DNA from 2 places in the Bradyrhizobium sp. SZCCHNRI1029 genome. Region 1 is predicted to be linked to the other one. Evidence: predicted binding sites of a transcription regulator. Region 1 holds the regulator's gene; the other holds the start of a gene.
What was found. The regulator PhoB, encoded in region 1, activates phosphate uptake and scavenging genes when phosphate is short. The targets are predictions, from matches to a motif close to TGTCATNNANCTGTCAT.

Region 1 (5,049 bases):
GGAGCACCGGGCGCAGCAGGCGGATGAGGATGCCCCGTCCGGAGCTTCCGGCGGTTTCCATCTCGGACTGCGGCTGTGCGGCGCGGCGCCAGAGGTTCACGAACAGAATGAGGTTCGCCAACGCGATCAGCAGCAGGAAGCCGGCCGACACCGACGTGCCGATGACGCCGCCGATCGCCCTGATCGCGCTCTCTTCATCCAGGAGGTCGGCGCCGGCGATGAGGCTCACGACGATGGTGGCGATGACGACGACGCTGGAATGGCCGAGCGCAAAATACAGGCCGGCGGCGCGCGGGGCGCTACCGTCCTGCACCAGCTTCCGCACGACGTTGTCGATCGCCGCGATGTGATCCGCATCGACCGCATGGCGCAGTCCGAGCAGCCAGGCCAGCATCGCGGTGCCGACGATGGCGGGCCGGTCGGCGTAGAGCGCGAACGCCCAGGCCCAGGCGAGCGCGTTGGCGGCGACCAGCCCGCCGACGAGCGCAACGTTGCGGCCGGGCTGCGATCGCCACCACAGCAGCCGAGGGGCACGAGGATGATCAATTTGAACAATCGTCATACTCGGACTATAGCAAGAGCCAGGCCAGTTCGGTAAAGCCCCCCGCTGCAGGCAAAAGCTGCAGGAAAACGTGGGCGGCCCTTCCCGGATTGCCCTCTCGCTTGGCAACCCGCTATCCAGTCACGCACAGTTCATGACCAGCGGCGGGACATCTTCTTCTCTCGCCCCTCCTTCGCTCACCGCATCGAGGCACTCTGTGCCGTGATCTCGCGCCGCACGACCGCCTCGAACTGGCTCGCGGGGGCTGCGAACATCAGCCGGGTCTCCTCGTGGAACGCCGAGAAGATGCCGACCACGGCCGGCTGTCCGCCGACTTCGGCCATGATGGGGGAGCCCGAATAGCCGAAATTGGCGAGGCAATGCACCGTCAGCAGCATCCCGTCCTTGGTCATGCCGGCGCTGCAATTGCGCTGGCCGGTCGGCGAATAGCGCCGCTCCTGGCCGTAGCCGATCTCGGAGATGGTTCCGGCCGAGGTCGCAGCCTGCAATTCCTCGCGCGTCAGCGCCTTGACCGCGACCGGCTTCGACGGCAGCGCGTCCTTCAGCACGATCAATGCCCAATCGGCGGGCGAGCGGTCGAGCGACCACCTGTCGTGCCGGGTCGGGACGAAATCGGGCGCCACGATCAGCTTGTCGGCGACCGACGATGCCGCCGGCGTGCCCCTGTTCATGCCGGCCAGGAAGCGGACGTTGCCGGGGCTGACCTGCGCCACGCCGTTGAACACGCAATGCGCCGCGGTGAGCACGACGCGCGGCGCGACCAGCGTGCCGGTGCACCAGCCGCCGGTCGAGTATTGCGCGACGGTGACGACGCCGATCGACGACGCCGGCCACGAGGTGGGATCGACGACCTCGCCGATGTGACGGTCGAGCCCGAGCAGTTGCTCCGGACGCGGAGCGGCGATGCCGGCCTCCGCCGATTCCGGCTTCGGCCGCCAGGCCGCAATGGCAGTCTGAGCCTGGACGCGCTGCGGCTCGGTCAACTTGACCCGCTGCACGTCGCGGCCGGCCGATCGCACGCCGCTACGGCCCGCCATCACCAGCCAGGCATAGCCCTGCACGACGTCCTGTTTCACACCGCGGCCGTCGAGCAGCATCAGGCCGAGCATGTATTGCGACTGGGCGAAGCCCTGCGCCGCGGCGCGGCTGAACCAGCGGCCGGCTTCGCCGTAATTGCTCGCAACACCTTCGCCGTTGACGTAGGCGATGCCGAGATAGTGTTGCGCGACGGCGAGCCCCTGATCGGCGGCCTTGCGGTACCACGCCAGCGCCTCGGCGGGGTTGCGCGGTTGGCCCCAGCCGAAGGCGTGCATGAAGCCGACGTCGAACTGCGCCCGCGCATCGCCCTTGGCGGCCAGCGGCAGCAGCCGTCGCATCGCCGCCGCATGCTGCCCGTTGCCTGCCGCCGCGACCGCGTCTTCGAGCTCGGCGGCCGTGGCGCCCGCCGCGCCGCCGAGCAGCACGGCAAGAGATATGATGATGGTCTTGATCAAGGGCGTCCGCTGGGACCGAAACATCGTGACGGCCACGAAGCAGACACGATCAAGACGGCGGCGGCGTGGCGGAAAGCGGACCGCGATCTCCTCAATCGGGCCGCCTCGCGTCTCACACCTGCTGCGTCCTCACGCCGGATCGCCCCTTACACCTGCTCGCTCTTGGCGAAGCGATCATCGAGCGCATAACCGGCGCCGCGCACGGTGCGGATCGGGTCCTGCTCGCGGCCGGGATTGAGCAGCTTGCGCAGGCGGCCGATATGGACGTCGACGGTGCGCTCGTCGATGTAGATGTCGCGGCCCCAGACACTGTCGAGCAGCTGCTCGCGGCTGAACACGCGGCCGGGATGCTCCAGGAAGAACTCGAGCAGGCGGTATTCGGTCGGGCCGAGATCGATCGGCCTACCAGAGCGCGCCACGCGGCGCTTCTCGCGGTCGAGCTCGATGTCGCCATAGGACAGCACGGTCGCCAGCCGCTCCGGACTCGCCCGCCGCAGCAGGCCTTTCACCCGCGCCAGAAGCTCCGGCACCGAGAACGGCTTGACGATGTAGTCGTCGGCGCCGGTCGCGAGGCCGCGCACGCGCTCGCTCTCCTCGCCGCGTGCGGTGAGCATGATGATCGGCAACTGCCGGGTCTCGGTCCGCGCCCGCAGGCGGCGGCACAGCTCGATGCCGGACAGGCCCGGCAGCATCCAGTCGAGCACGACGAGATCGGGAACACGCTCCTTCAGGCGCGTGTCGGCTTCGTCGCCGCGCGCCACTGTCTCGACCTCGTAGCCTTCGGCCTCGAGGTTGTAGCGCAGCAGCGTCGTCAGCGCCTCCTCGTCCTCCACCACCAGAATTCGGGCGCCCATGTCTGAACCGTCTCTCTCAGTTGCCGGGGATCGTCGATGCGAAGCTCGTCATGTCGCCCTTCGGGCGCTTGTCCATGATCTGCTGGCCTTCGATCATATAGAACACCGTCTCGGCGATGTTGGTCGCGTGATCGCCGATGCGCTCGATATTCTTGGCGCAGAACATCAGGTGGATGCAGAACGAGATGTTGCGCGGATCCTCCATCATGTAGGTCAGGAGCTCGCGAAACAGCGAGGTGCAGATGGCATCGACTTCCTCATCGCCCTTCCACACCGTCATCGCCGCCGGCAAATCGTGCGCGGCATAGGCGTCCAGCACCGTCTTGACCTGCGACTGCACGAGATCGGTCATGTGCTCGAGCCCGCGGATCAGCTTCAGCGGATGGAAGTCGCTCTCCAGCGCCGCGACGCGCTTGCCGATGTTCTTGGCGAGGTCGCCGATGCGCTCCAGATCGGTCGCCACGCGCATCGCGCCGACGATCTCGCGCAGGTCGACCGCCATCGGCTGTCGCCGGGCGATGGTGAGAACGGCGCGCTCCTCGATGATGCGCTGCAGCTTGTCGACCTCGGCGTCGGTGGCGACCACCTTCTGGCCGAGCGCGATGTCGCGTCGCACCAGCGCATCGACGGAATCGACGATCAGCCGCTCGGCGAGGCCGCCCATCTCCGATACCAGACGGGTGAGGTCCTGCAGATCGCTGTCGAACGCCTTGGCGGTATGTTCACTGGCCATGATGATCTCCTGAAGACAATGTCGTCGGCGTCAGCCGAACCGGCCGGTGATGTAATCCTGGGTCCGCCGATCGCTCGGCGAGGTGAAGATCTTGCTGGTGTCGTCGAACTCGATCAGCTCGCCGAGATACATGAAGGCGGTCTTGTCGGAGACGCGCGCCGCCTGCTGCATGTTATGCGTCACGATGGCGATCGTATAGTTTTCGGCGAGTTCCTGGATCAGCTCCTCGACCTTGGCGGTCGAGATCGGATCGAGCGCCGAGCACGGCTCGTCGAACAGGATCACCTCCGGCCGGACCGCCACGGTACGCGCGATGCACAGCCGCTGCTGCTGGCCGCCGGACAGCGACAGGCCCGAGGCGTTGAGCTTGTCCTTGACCTCGTTCCACAACGCGCCGCCGCGCAGCGCCTTCTCGACCCGGTCGTCCATCTCCGACTTGGAGATCTTCTCATAGAGGCGGATGCCGAAGGCGATGTTCTCGTAGATCGTCATCGGGAACGGCGTCGGCTTCTGGAACACCATGCCGACCCGGGCACGCAGCAGGTTCAGATCGAGCTTGGGATCGAGGATGTTGGTGTTGTCGAGCATCAGCTGCCCGGTCGCCCGCTGCCCCGGATAGAGATCGTACATCCGGTTGAAGATGCGCAGCAGCGTGGACTTGCCGCAGCCGGACGGGCCGATGAACGCGGTGACGCGGTTGGTGCCCAGCGACAGGTTGATGTTCTTCAGCGCATGATGGTCGCCGTAGTAGAAGTTGAGGTTGCGCGCGGTCACCTTGGCCGGCGCATCCGGAAGCGCCTTGCCGTGAAGAGCGTGATTGGGCTGACTGACGGAGACGGACAGTTCGGTCATTTGGTGTTCCTCTCGGCGCCGAGAATGCGTGCACCGATGTTCAGGGCGAGCACGGCCAGAGTGATGAGAAGGGCTCCGCTCCAGGCCAGTTGTTTCCAGTAGGCATAAGGGCTCTGGACGAAATTGTTGATGGTGACGGGCAGGTTCGCCATCGTCTTGGAAAGGTTGAGGCTCCAGAACTGGTTCGACAGCGCGGTGAACAGCAGAGGCGCGGTCTCGCCGGCGACGCGGGCGGTCGCCAGCAGCACGCCGGTGATGAGGCCCGAGCGCGCCGCCCGATAGGCGATGCGGCGGATCACCAGCGAGCGCGGCAGGCCGAGCGCAGACGCCGCCTCGCGCAGCGGGTTGGGCACGAGCAGCAGCATGTCCTCGGTGGTGCGCAGCACCACCGGGATCACGATGACCGCCAATGCAAGGGAACCCGCGAGTGCCGAGAAGCCGCCCATCGGCACCACGACCGCACCATAGATGAACAGGCCGATGATGATCGAGGGCGCCGACAGCAGGATGTCGTTGATGAAGCGGATCACCGAGGTCAGGCGGTCGTTGCGGCCG
Region 2 (5,049 bases), on a different contig from region 1:
GGCGGCGGCGGTGCCGGCAACAATCCGGAGCAGTTGTTTGCGGCCGGCTACGCAGCCTGCTTCATCGGCGCGATGAAGTTCGTCGGCTCGCAGGGCGGCCCCAAGGTTCCCGCCGACACGTCGGTGACCTCGACGGTCGGCATCGGCCCGCGCTCCGAAGGCGGCTTCGGCATCACCGTCGAGCTCGCAGTGTCGCTGCCCGGCCTCGCCAAGGCCGACGCCGAAGCGCTGGTCGCCAAGGCGCACGAGGTGTGCCCCTATTCCAACGCCACGCGCGGCAATGTCGACGTCAAGCTGAACGTCGTCTGAGCTTCAATTCCGTCATGCGGCAGGACGGCCTCCGTTGTCCTGCCGCATGGCAGCCATCCGTTTGCGCCGCCGCCGCAGCAATGCTTAATGATCGCGAGCTGAAACCAACCTCGCGACATCCGATGACACCCCAATTTGCTCCTGGCGCCATGGCCGGCCTGCGCGTGATCGATCTGACGCGCGTGCTCGGCGGCCCCTATTGCACGCAGATCCTGGCCGATCACGGCGCTGACGTGATCAAGGTCGAGCCGCCGGCCGGCGACGAGGTGCGCGACTGGGGTCCGCCCTTCCACGATGAGGACGCCGCCTATTTCGTCGGGATCAACCGCAACAAGCGCTCGATCGGCCTCGACCTCGCCTCCGAGGGCGGCCGCGCCGTGCTGATGCGGATGCTCGAGACGGCCGACGTGCTGATCGAGAACTTCAAGCCTGGCACCTTGGAGAAGTGGGGCATCGGCAGCGACACGCTGCGCGAGACATTCCCCAAGCTGGTGCACTGCCGCATCTGCGGCTTCGGCGCGGATGGCCCGCGCGGTGGCAATCCCGGCTACGACGCGATCATCCAGGCGATGACCGGCATGATCGCGGCGACCGGTTCGCCGCAGAGCGGACCGATGCGGATCGGCGTGCCGCTGGTCGACATCACCACCGGACTCTATGCCGCGATCGGCATCCTGATGGCGCTGTCGGAACGGCAGCGCTCGGGCATCGGTCAGTTCCTCGAGGTTACGCTGTATGAGACCGGCCTCGCGATCATGCATCCGCATACCGCAAACTACTTCATGCATGGCAAGCCGCCGTCGCTGACCGGCAACGAGCACCCGAACCTCGTTCCGTATGCGATCTTCGCGACCAAGACCGACGATATCTTCATCGGCGTCGGCAATGACGGCACCTTCCGCAAGCTCGCCAAGGAGATCGGCCGCCCCGAACTCGGCACCGATCCGCGCTTCGCCCGCAACAAGGATCGCGTCGCCAACCGCGAGGCGCTGCGCGCCGAGCTTGCCGCCGTGTTCAGCCAGTTCGAGGCGGAGCCGCTGTGCGACCGGCTGCTCGCGGCCGGTCTGCCGGCAGGACCCGTGCAGAAGATCGACAAGGCGCTGACCAATCCGCACACGATCTACCGCGGCGATGTCATCGAGAAGGACTGGTACAAGGGCGTCGCGTCGCCGATCCGGCTCGAACGCACCAAGCCGAGCCTGCGCTCCACCCCGCCGAAGTTCAGTCAGCACGCGCAGGAGGTGCTGACCGAGTTCGGTTACACGCCGAGCGAGATCGAGGCGCTGCTGTCCCAGGGCACGGTGTGCGCCGAGCGCAAGCGCTGAGGCGCCATCAGCCTGTCGTCTCTCACCGTCAGCGCCGGCCGGGGCATCGCCCCGGCGCGGCGCCGTCTCCCGCAAGTCGCTGCGTTCCGCCGCGATGAACGCGCTTTCCGCTGACGATCCAACCGGTTATACATTCACGAAACTGTCATCTCGCGCTGCTACGGCCGCGACGCCGATGACGTTTCACGGGAGGTATTCTTTAATGTCACTTCGCCAATTCTGGACGGCCGCGACTGCGGCAGTCACGCTGGTCCTGAGCGCCGCAGCACCTGCGCATGCCGTGACCGAAATTCAGTGGTGGCATGCGATGACCGGCGCCAACAACGACGTCATCGTCAAGCTCGCCAACGATTTCAACGCCTCGCAGTCCGACTACAAGGTCGTCCCGACTTACAAGGGCAACTACGCCGACACGATGAATGCCGGCATCGCCGCCTTCCGCGCCGGCAATGCGCCCCACATCATGCAGGTGTTCGAGGTCGGCACCGCCACCATGATGGCCGCCACCGGCGCCGTGAAGCCGGTCTACAAGCTGATGCAGGACGCCGGCGAGAAGTTCGATCCCAAGAGCTACCTGCCGGCGATCACCGGCTACTATTCGACCTCGAAGGGCGAAATGCTCTCCTTCCCCTTCAACTCATCGTCCACCGTCATGTGGGTGAATCTCGATGAGTTGAAGAAGGTCAACGCCGAGATCCCGAAGACCTGGCCTGAACTGTTCGAGACCGCCAAGAAGCTGAAGGCGGCCGGCCATCCGACCTGCGGCTTCTCGGGCTCCTGGGTCACCTGGGTCAATCTCGAGCAGCTCTCCGCCTGGCACAACGTGCCGCTGGCCAGCAAGGCGAACGGTCTCGACGGCTTCGACACCGTGCTGGAGTTCAACGGTCCGCTGCAGGTCAAACATCTCGAAAACCTGGTCGAGCTGCAGAAGGACAAGACCTACGACTATGCCGGCCGCACCAACACCGGCGAGGGCCGCTTCACCTCGGGCGAATGCCCGATCTACCTGACCTCGTCGGCGTTCTTCGGCAACGTCAAGGCCCAGGCCAAGTTCGCCTTCACCGCCGCGCCGATGCCGTATTATCCGGACGCCAAGGGCGCGCCGCAGAACTCGATCATCGGCGGCGCCTCGCTCTGGGTGATGGGCGGCAAGAGCGCGGACGAATACAAAGGCGTGGCGAAGTTCCTGACCTTCCTCTCGGACACCGATCGTCAGGTCTACATCCACAAGGCCTCGGGCTATCTGCCGATCACCAAGGCGGCCTACGCCAAGGCCAAGGCCGAGGGCTTCTACAAGGATCAGCCCTATCTGGAGACGCCGCTGCTCGAACTGACCAACAAGGAACCGACGGAGAATTCCCGCGGCCTGCGTCTTGGCAACATGGTGCAGCTGCGTGACGTCTGGTCGGAGGAAATCGAGCAGGCTCTGGCCGGCAAGAAGACCGCCAAGCAGGCGCTGGACGCCGCCGTCGAGCGCGGCAACCAGATGCTGCGCCAGTTCGAAAAGACGGCCGTGAAGTGAGGCCATGAGCCGGCAGGCCGCCTCGCGGCCTGCCGGCTCGCCGACCGACCATGCAGAAGAACGCCATCTTTCAGTCAAAACTGCTGCCGTTCGTGCTGGTCGCTCCCCAGCTCGCGATCGTGCTGATCTTCTTCTATTGGCCCGCGATCCAGGCCGTCATCCAGTCGTTCCTGCTGCAGGACGCGTTCGGCCTGTCCACGAGCTTCGTCTGGTTCGAGAACTACGCCGACCTGCTCAGCCAGCCGGACTATTTCCAGGCCATTCTCCGCACCTTCGGCTTCTCCTTCGCCATCGCGCTCTCGTCGCTGTCGGTCGCACTGCTGCTCGCGGTCATGGCGGACAAGCCGCTGCGCGGCGTCACGCTGTACCGGACGCTGCTGATCTGGCCCTATGCCGTGGCGCCGCCGGTGGTGGGCGTGCTCTGGATCTTCATGCTCCACCCGTCGCTCGGCGTGATCTCGCGCTATCTGCGCGCTGTTGGCATCGACTGGAATCCGCTGCTCGACGGCGACCAGGCGGCGCTGCAGATCATCCTCGCGGCCGCCTGGAAGCAGATCTCCTACAACTTCCTGTTCTTCCTCGCCGGGCTGCAGAGCATCCCCCGGAGCGTGCTCGAGGCCGCCGCGATCGACGGCGCGCGGCCGATGCGGCGGTTCTGGACCGTGACCTTCCCGCTGCTGTCGCCGACCATCTTCTTCCTGCTGGTCATCAACATCGTCTACGCCTTCTTCGAGACCTTCGGCATCATCGACACGATGACCCGCGGTGGTCCTGGCAAATCTACCGAGACGCTTGTCTACAAGGTCTATACCGATGGCCTGCTCGGCGGCAATCTGGGCTCGTCGGCCGCACAATCCGTCGTTCTGATGGTCATCGTCATCGTGCTGACGGCGATCCAGTTCCGCTTCGTCGAGCGCAAGGTGACCTATTGATGGTCGAGCAAGAAGGCATTCGACGCTACGTCGCGCACGCCATCCTGTGGATCGGAATCGCGATCGTCGCGTTCCCGGTCTATCTCGCGTTCGTCGCCTCGACGCAGGACAATGCGGTGATCGCCAACGGGCAGATGTCGCTGCTGCCTGGCGGGCACTTCCTGTCGACGTACTATCAGACGATCTTCGTCGGCACGAGCGGCTCGACCCGCGAGCCGGTTGCGACCATGCTTTTGAACTCGCTGGTCATGGCGCTGCTGATCGCCGTCGGCAAGATCGCGATCTCGATCATCTCGGCCTATGCGGTCGTCTACTTCCGCTTCCCGTTCCGCATGGCGATCTTCTGGCTCATCTTCATCACCCTCATGCTGCCGGTCGAGGTGCGCATCTATCCGACCTACAAGATCGTCGCCGACCTCCACATGCTCGACAGCTATGCGGGGCTCGCGCTGCCGCTGATCGCGTCCGCCACCGCCACGCTGCTGTTCCGCCAGTTCTTCATGACGGTGCCGGACGAGCTGCTGGAGGCCTCCCGCATCGACGGCGCCGGGCCGTTCCGCTTCTTCTGGGACACCCTGCTGCCGCTGTCGCGCACCAACATGGCGGCGCTGTTCGTGATCCTGTTCATCCTCGGCTGGAATCAATATCTCTGGCCGCTGCTGATCACGACGCGCGACGACATGCAGACCATCCAGATCGGCATCCGCAAGATGATCACGACGACCGACGCGCTGACCGAGTGGCCGATCGTGATGGCGACGGCCGTGCTCGCGATGCTGCCGCCGGTGTTCGTCGTCGTCGTCATGCAGCGCCTGTTCGTCAAGGGGCTGGTGGAGACGGAAAAGTGACGAGGGGGCGAATGGCGAATAGGGAATGGCGAATAGGGATATTTGCCCAACAACTCGCTTCGTCCCCTTCCCTATTTGCTACTCCCCATTCGCTATTCGCTAGGTAACCCATG

Region 2: ugpB (sn-glycerol-3-phosphate ABC transporter substrate-binding protein UgpB) is a predicted target of PhoB. The motif match lies at 1,767-1,783, and genes of this name have one in related genera.

The regions. Positions count from the first base shown of each region.
Region 1 is NZ_JAUEUK010000002.1:65,047-70,095, reverse strand. It holds gene QW861_RS05960 (HoxN/HupN/NixA family nickel/cobalt transporter) at 1-562, opposite strand, end outside; gene QW861_RS05955 (trypsin-like serine protease) at 739-2,055, opposite strand; gene phoB (phosphate regulon transcriptional regulator PhoB) at 2,202-2,909, opposite strand; gene phoU (phosphate signaling complex protein PhoU) at 2,926-3,642, opposite strand; gene pstB (phosphate ABC transporter ATP-binding protein PstB) at 3,673-4,494, opposite strand; gene pstA (phosphate ABC transporter permease PstA) at 4,491-5,049, opposite strand, start outside.
Region 2 is NZ_JAUEUK010000012.1:178,803-183,851, reverse strand. It holds gene QW861_RS28875 (organic hydroperoxide resistance protein) at 1-309, shown strand, start outside; gene QW861_RS28870 (CaiB/BaiF CoA-transferase family protein) at 432-1,634, shown strand; gene ugpB (sn-glycerol-3-phosphate ABC transporter substrate-binding protein UgpB) at 1,837-3,156, shown strand; gene ugpA (sn-glycerol-3-phosphate ABC transporter permease UgpA) at 3,207-4,088, shown strand; gene ugpE (sn-glycerol-3-phosphate ABC transporter permease UgpE) at 4,088-4,936, shown strand; gene QW861_RS28850 (sn-glycerol-3-phosphate import ATP-binding protein UgpC) at 5,047-5,049, shown strand, end outside.